2 regions of the Achromobacter sp. SX5 genome follow, and region 2 is predicted to be linked to the other one. Evidence: predicted binding sites of a transcription regulator. Region 2 holds the regulator's gene; the other holds the start of a gene.

Region 1 (4,209 bases), 1.2 Mb from region 2:
GCGAGCAGCCAGCCATGAACCGAGACCCGATGGCGCTGGGCGGATTCGCCCAGCCACGTGGCCAGCTGGTTCAGGATGTCGGCCGGCGCGGGTTGAGACGGCGCCGCCAGCGGCTGGATGAAATTGGCCTGCACCAATTGGGGCAGCCCAGGGGCGTACAGACGGGGCAGACGGGCCATAGTGTCAGGACTTGCGTATCCGGAAGAACGGGTTGTCTTCTCTCACGGTATATAAATAGTGCCACGGTAGGCGGCGGTCAAGTCCCGTGATCGCGATATGGGCAAGGATCCGTCATTTTTTTCGTCGTCCGTACCCGAATACGTGCAGGTTAACATTCGGCGACGGAACGTCGTACCGTGGATATACCCTAACCCGCGGGCGTTTTTTCATCCCCTACGACTGGAGCAGACCTATGGCCGTGGCCCTCGAACTCATCTCGCAGCACCGCTGTTTCGGCGGCTGGCAGCGCTATTACCGCCACGAATCCGCGCAGATCGGCCTGCCCATGCGGTTCTCGGTCTATCTGCCGCCCCAGGCCGAGCAAGGCCCGGTACCCGTCCTGTTCTATCTGGCCGGGCTGACCTGCACCGAAGAGACTTTCATGATCAAGGCCGGCGCCCAGCGCCTGGCTGCGGAGCTGGGCGTCATGCTGGTGGCCCCGGACACCAGCCCGCGCGGGGCCAACGTGCCGGGCGAGGACGAAAACTGGGACCTGGGCACCGGCGCGGGCTTTTACGTGGACGCCACCACGCCGGCCTGGCGCACGCACTACCGCATGTACAGCTACGTGACCGAAGAACTGCATGCCATCGTCACCGGCGGCGCGCTGCCGGGCGACGCGTCGCGCACCGGGATCTTCGGCCATTCCATGGGCGGCCACGGCGCGCTGGTGCTGGCGCTGCGCAACCCCGCCAAGTTCCACTCGGTGTCGGCCTTCGCGCCCATCGCCGCGCCCAGCCAGTGTCCGTGGGGCAAGAAGGCCTTCGGCGCCTACCTGGGCGCCGACGTCCAGGGCTGGGCCGCCTACGACGCGTCGGCGCTGATGCGCCAGGCCCGCCAGCCGTTTCCCGGGGGCATCCTGATCGACCAGGGAGAATCGGACCAGTTTCTGGCGGAACAGTTGTATCCCGAGGTATTCGAGCAGGCCTGCGCCACCGCCGGCCAGCCGTTGACCCTGCGTCGCCACGAGGGCTACGACCACGGCTATTACTTCATCTCGACGTTTATCGAGGATCACATCCGGTTTCACGTCGAGCGGCTTGGAAAACCCGCGGCCTGAGGCCGCTTCTATACTGGCCGGCCACCGCCCGCGGCGGTTCTTACCTAATCGGGAACGGCTGATTTGATCAACGGAATCGCTCCTTTCGTCTGGATACTGCTGGGCGCCATCGTCGTCCTGCTGCCGGGCATCGTCATGCTGCTGGGCAAGGGCGGCCCGCGCGACGAGCGCGGCCGCAAAATGTTCCAGCTCCGGCCGGTGCGCCGCCTGTTCGGGCTGATGCTGGTGCTGCTGGGCTGCGTGTCCGGCCTGCTGGCCCTGTCGCTGGTGCAGTTCTTCCGCCTGACCACCGACGAGCCGGTGGCCCGCGTCGAGATCCGCCAGCTGGCCGAGGGCCAGTTCCAGGTGGACGCCAGCGCGCCGGCCATCGGCAGCCGCCAGTACGTGCTGTACGGCGACCAGTGGCAGATCGACGCGCGGGTGGTGCGCTGGAAGGTGCCGGCGCTGATGGCGGGCGTGCCGCCGCTGTACCGCCTGGAGCGGCTGTCCGGCCGCTACAGCGACGCGGCCCGCGAGGCCTCGGCCACCCGTTCGGTGCATCCGCTGGACGACTGGCCCGCGCCCGACCTCGGTTCGCTGAAGAAAAACTTCCCGAACTGGTTCCCCTTCGTCGATGTCCAATTCGGCAGCGGCGCCTACATGCCCCTGTTCGACGGCGCCCGCTACCAGGTCTTCCTGGACCCGCGCGGGGCGCTGTTCATCCGCCCCGACGGCCAGGCTACGGTCGACGGCCTCAAGCGCCTGGGCTGGTAGTGTGAACACCCACGCTGCGCCGCCTTGGGGCGGCCCGGCTGCGGCGCGGCCATTCTTGCGCTGGCTCGAACTTCTCGGGCCGAAAAAAATTGGGGGCGAATCATGTGTGGTGGAACTTTGATGCGCCGCAATAGTCGAATTAGCACTCCCTTTACTAGAGTGCTAACATCGAATTCATGTCGTCATCCTTAAGCCTTCCGGAGACTCCCGTTATGAAACAACCCAGTACCTCGTTGGCCACTTCCGGCAACGCCCTGGCGTTGGCCATCGGCAATCCGGGCGCGCTCGGCACGATCGACGCATACATTTCCGCGGTGAATCGCCTGCCGGTGCTGTCGGCTGAACGAGAAACCGAGCTGGGACGCCGCCTGCGCGACCAGGAAGACCTGGGCGCGGCGCGCGAGTTGATCCTGTCGCACCTGCGCCTGGTGGTGTCCGTGGCCCGCCAGTACCTGGGCTACGGCCTGCCCCACGCCGACCTGATCCAGGAAGGCAACGTCGGCCTGATGAAGGCCGTCAAGCGTTTCGACCCCGAGCGCGGCGTGCGCCTGGTGTCGTTCGCCGTGCACTGGATCAAGGCGGAAATCCACGAATACATCATCCGCAACTGGCGCCTGGTCAAGGTGGCCACCACCAAGGCCCAGCGCAAGCTGTTCTTCAACCTGCGCAGCATGCGGCCCGACGGCCAGACGCTGGACCCCGAGCAGGTCGACCACATCGCGCGCGAGCTGAACGTGCGCCGCGAAGACGTGAGCGAAATGGAAGTGCGCCTGTCCGGGCGCGACATGTCGCTGGAAAACCAGGACGACGACGATGAGAGCTACGCGCCCATCGCCTATCTGTCCGACGACGGCCGCCAGGAACCCACGCGGGTGCTGGAGCGCGCCGCGCGCGACCGGCTGCAGGGCAGCGGGCTGAGCGACGCGCTGGAAGCGCTGGACCCGCGTTCGCGCCGCATCGTCGAGGCGCGCTGGCTGCAGGACGACGGCGGCGCCACGCTGCACGAACTGGCCCAGGAATTCGGCGTCTCGGCCGAACGCATCCGCCAGATCGAGGCCGCCGCTCTCAAGAAAATGCGCGGCAATCTCCAGGCCTGACACGCCTGCCGCCCGCCCATGCAAAAGGCCGCTTTCGAGCGGCCTTTGTCTTTTGCGGCGCGCCTGGCGGCCGTTACATGAATTGATACAAATTCACCCGGAATTTTTGCGCCGCGCCAGAAACTTAATGCGGGCCGCGCCGACTAACTTCATGTAGACCGCGAACTCCGGTTGGCTGTCTAGTCGTCCGTCTCGGCTTCTCCTCTTTCCCCTCCCCTATGAGACGGATGTTTGCGGGGCACCAAAGCAAATTGGTGCCCCGTTTTTTATGCCTAGGCCGCCTGCACCTTGTCCGACGCCGCCAGCGCCGGGCGCCACAACGCGTCCTGCACCCGCCGCACGCCGGTCGCCAGCGATCCGTCCTGGTACAGCTTGATCCAGCGATACCCCGGCGCCATGTTGTCCACCACGTGCTGCCCGTCGCGGATGCTGAACTGGAAGCACGTGGACGGCGTGGCCAGCATGCGCAGGTTGTGGCGGCGGCGGTCGAAGTCGTGGTGCACGTGTCCCCACAGCAGCACGCGGGCCTGCGGCCAGCGGGCCAGCAGCTTGAACAGCGCCTGCGGGTTGTCGATCATCATCGTGTCGTGCCAGTGGCTGTCGATCTGCATGGGGTTGTGGTGCATCGCGACCAGCGTGTGGCGCCCGGGCGCTTCGGCCAGGGCGGCCTCCAGCAGATCCAGCTGGCTGGCGGGCAGGTGGCCCGCGTCGGAGCCGGGCACCGTGGTGTCCAGCGTCACGACGCGCCAGGCGCCCACGTCGGTGACCGGCTCGGACCACTGCGCCAGCTCCTCGCGCATCACGGCAGGCAGGTCATGGTTGCCCGGCAGGCAGCGGATGGTGGCGCGGTCCAGCGCCGGCGCCTCGGAAAGGATGGAGGCAAAGCGGCGGTAGGCCGCCGCCGCGCCGTCCTGGGACAGGTCGCCGGTGGCCAGCAGCAGGTCGGGATGGCGGCCGTCGGCCTCGATCTGGCGCAGCACGGCGCGCAGGCTGGCGTCGGTGTCGACGCCCAGCATCACGGTGCCGGGCTCGCCGAACAGGTGGCTGTCGGTGAGCTGGACCAGCATGGCGGGCGCGTCG
Region 2 (4,209 bases):
AGCTGGGCGCGCAACTCGTTCAGCTCGGCCTGCGCGGCGTCCTGTCCGGCGGGAGCCGCGTCGGCGTTCTGGCCGATCTCGGGCGCCTGGTCCGCAGGCTCGTGGGGTGCCGTCATGGGGAATCCTCCAAAAAGAATGGCTTTCGCAGACATGAATGGGGGCCAATACCCCTATTTCAAGCCCGGGAAAACGAAATATTCCCCGACGCCTCCCCGCTATTTCTTGGGAGGCTGCGCCGGCGCGGCCGGATCGCTGGCCGGGAAACTCTCCTTGAGCGCGCGGTCCATGCGCTCCTCTTCATCGTCGGGCTCGGGGTTGACCGCAATGGGATCGCTGGCCGGAAAGGTCTCCGCAAGCGCCTCGTCGAGTTCGTGCTCGACCTGATCCTCGTCTACGGGAGTGCTAACCGTCCCCTTTTTTACCGTCTTGCCAGTCTTGGGATCATGGTGCATGCGCCTTCTCCTTCAAGTCGGTGGACTGCGTGAGCCATCCCTGCAAGTGCCGTTCCACCAGGCCGGCCAGCCCCGCGATCCAGGCCGGATCGTCGTTGAGCGCGGAAATGTAGCGGAAGCGCTTGCCGCCCGCCGCCATGAAGGCGTCGCGGCATTCCAGGCTGATCTCTTCCAGGGTTTCCAGACAGTCTGCCACAAAACCCGGGCACACCACATCGACCTCCGTCGTACCCGAGGCGGCCAGCGCCTTGAGGGTCGGTTCCGTATAGGGTTCGAGCCAGCGGGCCGAGCCGAAACGGCTCTGGAAAGTCACCTCGATCTGGGCGCGCGGCAGCGACAATCGCTGGCACAGCAGGCGCGCGGTTTCCATGCAGTCGCGGTAGTAAGGGTCGCCCAGCTCGATCGAATAGCGCGGCAGGCCGTGAAAGCTCATGACCAGCTTCTGGGGCTTGCCGTGCTCCTGCCAATAGCGTTCGATATGGCCGGCCAGCGCGTCCAGGTAGGCCGGCTCTTCGTGGAAGCGCTTGATGAAGCGCAGCTCCGGCTGGTCGCGCAGCCGGCCGGCATGCCGGGTTACCGCGTCCACCGCCGTGGCCGTGGTGCTGGCCGCGTATTGCGGATAGAGCGGAACGGTCAGGATGCGCTCGCAGCCCTGGGCGCGCAGGCGCGCGATGGCGTCCGGGATGGAAGGATTGCCGTAGCGCATGCCCAGCTCGACCACGGCGTCGACGCCCGCGGCCCGCAGGGCGGCGCGCACGCCGTCGGCTTGGCGCCGGCTGTACACCATCAGCGGCGAACCTTCCTGCAGCCAGACGCCGGCGTAGCGCGGCTCCAGCTTCTTGGGCCGCATGGTCAGCACCAGCCCATGCAGTATCGGCTTCCAGAGGTAGCGGGGAATCTCGATCACGCGCGGATCGGACAGGAATTCGCCCAGGTACTTGCGGATGTCCTTCCTGCCCGGCGTATCGGGCGTGCCCAGGTTCACCAGCAGCACGCCGACCCGCCCGGCCTCGCGCGGCGGCGGATCTTCGTCGAAGGGGTCGTCCTGCTCGGGCTCGGGCAGATACCGTTCAGGCCACAAGTATTTGAACAGGCGAAGAAACACAAACACTCCCCTTCCTCCGCAAGGAGGATGTCGTTTTGAATGGGCCTACTGGTTGTGGCTGAGGGCGTTGGACAACAGGCGCGCCGTGATGTCCACGATGGGAATGACGCGCTCGTACGCCATGCGGGTCGGGCCGATCACGCCCAGCGTGCCCACCACCTTGCCGTCGACCCCGTAGGGCGCGGTGATGACGGACACTTCCTCCATGGGCACCAGCTGCGAATCGCCGCCGATGTAGATCTGCACGCCCTGCGCGCGGCTGGAGACGTCCAGCAGCTGCAGCAGGTCGGTTTTTTTCTCGAACAGCGAGAACATCTTGCGCAGCCGGTCCATGTCGGAGGCGATGTCGGTCACGTCGAGCAGCTTGCGCTCGCCGGAGATCACCATGGCGTCGCCGTCCTCGGCCGCCTCGGCGCTGGCCTCGACGGCGGCCTGCATCAGGCGCGAAATGTCTTCGCGCAGCTGGGCCAGCTCGGTCGACAGGGTCTGGCGCACCACGTTGAAGGACTTGCCGGCGAAATGCATGTTGAAGAAATTGCCGGCTTCCAGCAATTCCGTCTCGGAGTAATCGCGCTGGACGAACAGGATGCGGTTCTGGACGTCGCCGTCGGGCGTGACGATGATGAGCAGCACGCGCTTGTCGGACAGGCGGATGAATTCGATCTGGCGGAACACCTGCGCGCGCTTGGGCGTGAGCACCACCCCGGCGAACTGGGTGAGGTTCGACAGCAGCGCCGCCGCGGCGTTGACGGCGCGGGTGGGTTCGGCCGCCGCCAGCATCTCGCCCATGTTGTGGGGCTCGAGCTGGTAGGACTGCACCGCCAGCAGCGAATCGACGAACATGCGATAGCCCCGCGGCGTGGGCACGCGGCCGGCGGAGGTATGCGGGCTGTGGATCAGGCCCAGTTCTTCGAGGTCCGCCATGACGTTGCGGATCGTGGCCGGAGACAGATCGAATACTTTCGATAGCGTCCGCGAGCCGACTGGCTGCCCATCGGCGATATAGCGTTCGATCAACGCCTTCAGTAGGGCGCGTGCACGGTCATCCATAACAGGTATTTTAGGGAAACTTTTCCGATTGAGGCGATTTTTGTCCCGCAAGCCAATATGCGGCCCCATATAATCGGCTTAATAGCACATTCCGGGCGGATTTCGGCCCGCGCCCGCCCTTTCTGGATACGCAAGCAGCCATGCACTTTCCTACCGTCGCCCTGATCGGCAGATACCAGGACACCGGCCTGGACACACCGCTGAGAGCCCTCGCCCACGCGCTGGCGCAGGCCGGCCGGCATGTGCTCATCGACGCCGACACGGCGCGCAATACCGGGCTGACCGAATACCCCGTGGCCACGCTCGAGGAAATCGGCCAGACCGCCTCGCTGGCCGTCGTCATGGGCGGCGACGGCACCGTGCTGGGCGCGGGCCGCCACCTGGCGCCCTACGGCGTGCAGCTGATCGGCATCAACCACGGCCGCCTGGGCTTCATCACCGACATCGCGCTGCAGGACGCGCACGGCGCGCTGGCGCGCGTGCTCGAAGGCAGCTTCCAGATCGAGGAACGCACGCTGCTGCAAGGCAGCGTGTGGCGCGGCGACCAGCAGATGTATTCCGCCACCGCCCTGAACGACGTGGTCCTGAACCGCGCCGGGCGCGGCGGCATGATCGAGGTCCGGGTCGAACTCGACGGCGCCTTCATGTACACGCAGCGCGCCGACGGCCTCATCATCGCCACCCCTACCGGCTCGACCGCCTACGCGCTGTCGGCCAACGGCCCCATCCTGCACCCCGGCATGAACGCCATGGTGCTGGTGCCCGTGGCCCCGCAGACGCTGTCGAACCGCCCCATCGTGATTCCCGACACGGGCGTGCTCAACATGACGCTCACGGCCATGGGCCGCGTGGAGGTCGGCGCCAGCGTGCATTTCGACATGCAGACCTGGTCCGACCTGCAGCCGGGCGACCGCATCGTCGTGCAGCGCGCCCCTTACGTCATCCGCTTCGTGCATCCGGAAGGCTACAGCTTCTTCTCCACGCTGCGCCGCAAGCTGCACTGGAACCTGATGCCCCAGGCCACCGACAACGTAGAGTAGTAAGCGCCCCGACATGCTGCGCACCCTGCATATCCGCGACTTCGTCATCGTCGAACAGACCGAGATCCATTTCGGCCCCGGCTTCACCGTCTTCTCCGGCGAGACCGGCGCAGGCAAGTCCATCCTGGTGGACGCGCTGGCGCTGGCGCTGGGCGAGCGCGGCGACGCCAGCATGCTGCGCGAAGGCGCGGCGCGCGCCGACATCACCGCCGTCTTCGACACGCCCAAGACGCTGCACGCCTGGCTCGAAGAACGCGAGATCGACGCCGACGACGAACTCGCCTTGCGCCGCGTGATCGACGCCCAGGGGCGCAGCCGCGCCTACATCAACGGCACGCCCGCCACCGTCGCGCAGTTGCGCGAACTGGGCGACAGCCTGGTCGACATCCACGGCCAGCACGCGCACCAGAGCCTGATGCGCGCCGACGCGCAGCGCGACCTGCTCGACGCCCACGGCGGCCATGGCGAGCTGCGCCAGGCCGTGTCGCAGGCCTGGAAGCAATGGCGCGCCCTGGCGCGCCAGCTGGAATCCGCCGAAAAAGACGCCGCCAGCCTGGCGACC

The links. The regulator HrcA, encoded in region 2, represses chaperone genes, less so after heat shock. The targets are predictions, from matches to a motif close to TTAGCACTCNNNNNNNNNGAGTGCTAA.
Region 1: a site for HrcA is predicted at 2,172-2,198, ahead of rpoH (RNA polymerase sigma factor RpoH). Genes of this name have one in related genera too.

What each region holds. Positions count from the first base shown of each region.
Region 1 covers NZ_CM160041.1:191,528-195,736, forward strand. Annotated here, with positions in the region: gene AC1M14_RS00900 (hypothetical protein) at 1-179, opposite strand, end outside; gene fghA (S-formylglutathione hydrolase) at 413-1,279, shown strand; gene AC1M14_RS00910 (hypothetical protein) at 1,343-2,032, shown strand; gene rpoH (RNA polymerase sigma factor RpoH) at 2,245-3,129, shown strand; gene AC1M14_RS00920 (phosphodiesterase) at 3,402-4,196, opposite strand.
Region 2 covers NZ_CM160041.1:4,660,121-4,664,329, forward strand. Annotated here, with positions in the region: gene grpE (nucleotide exchange factor GrpE) at 1-116, opposite strand, end outside; gene AC1M14_RS21785 (hypothetical protein) at 216-452, opposite strand; gene hemH (ferrochelatase) at 442-1,557, opposite strand; gene hrcA (heat-inducible transcriptional repressor HrcA) at 1,603-2,607, opposite strand; gene AC1M14_RS21800 (NAD kinase) at 2,748-3,647, shown strand; gene recN (DNA repair protein RecN) at 3,661-4,209, shown strand, end outside.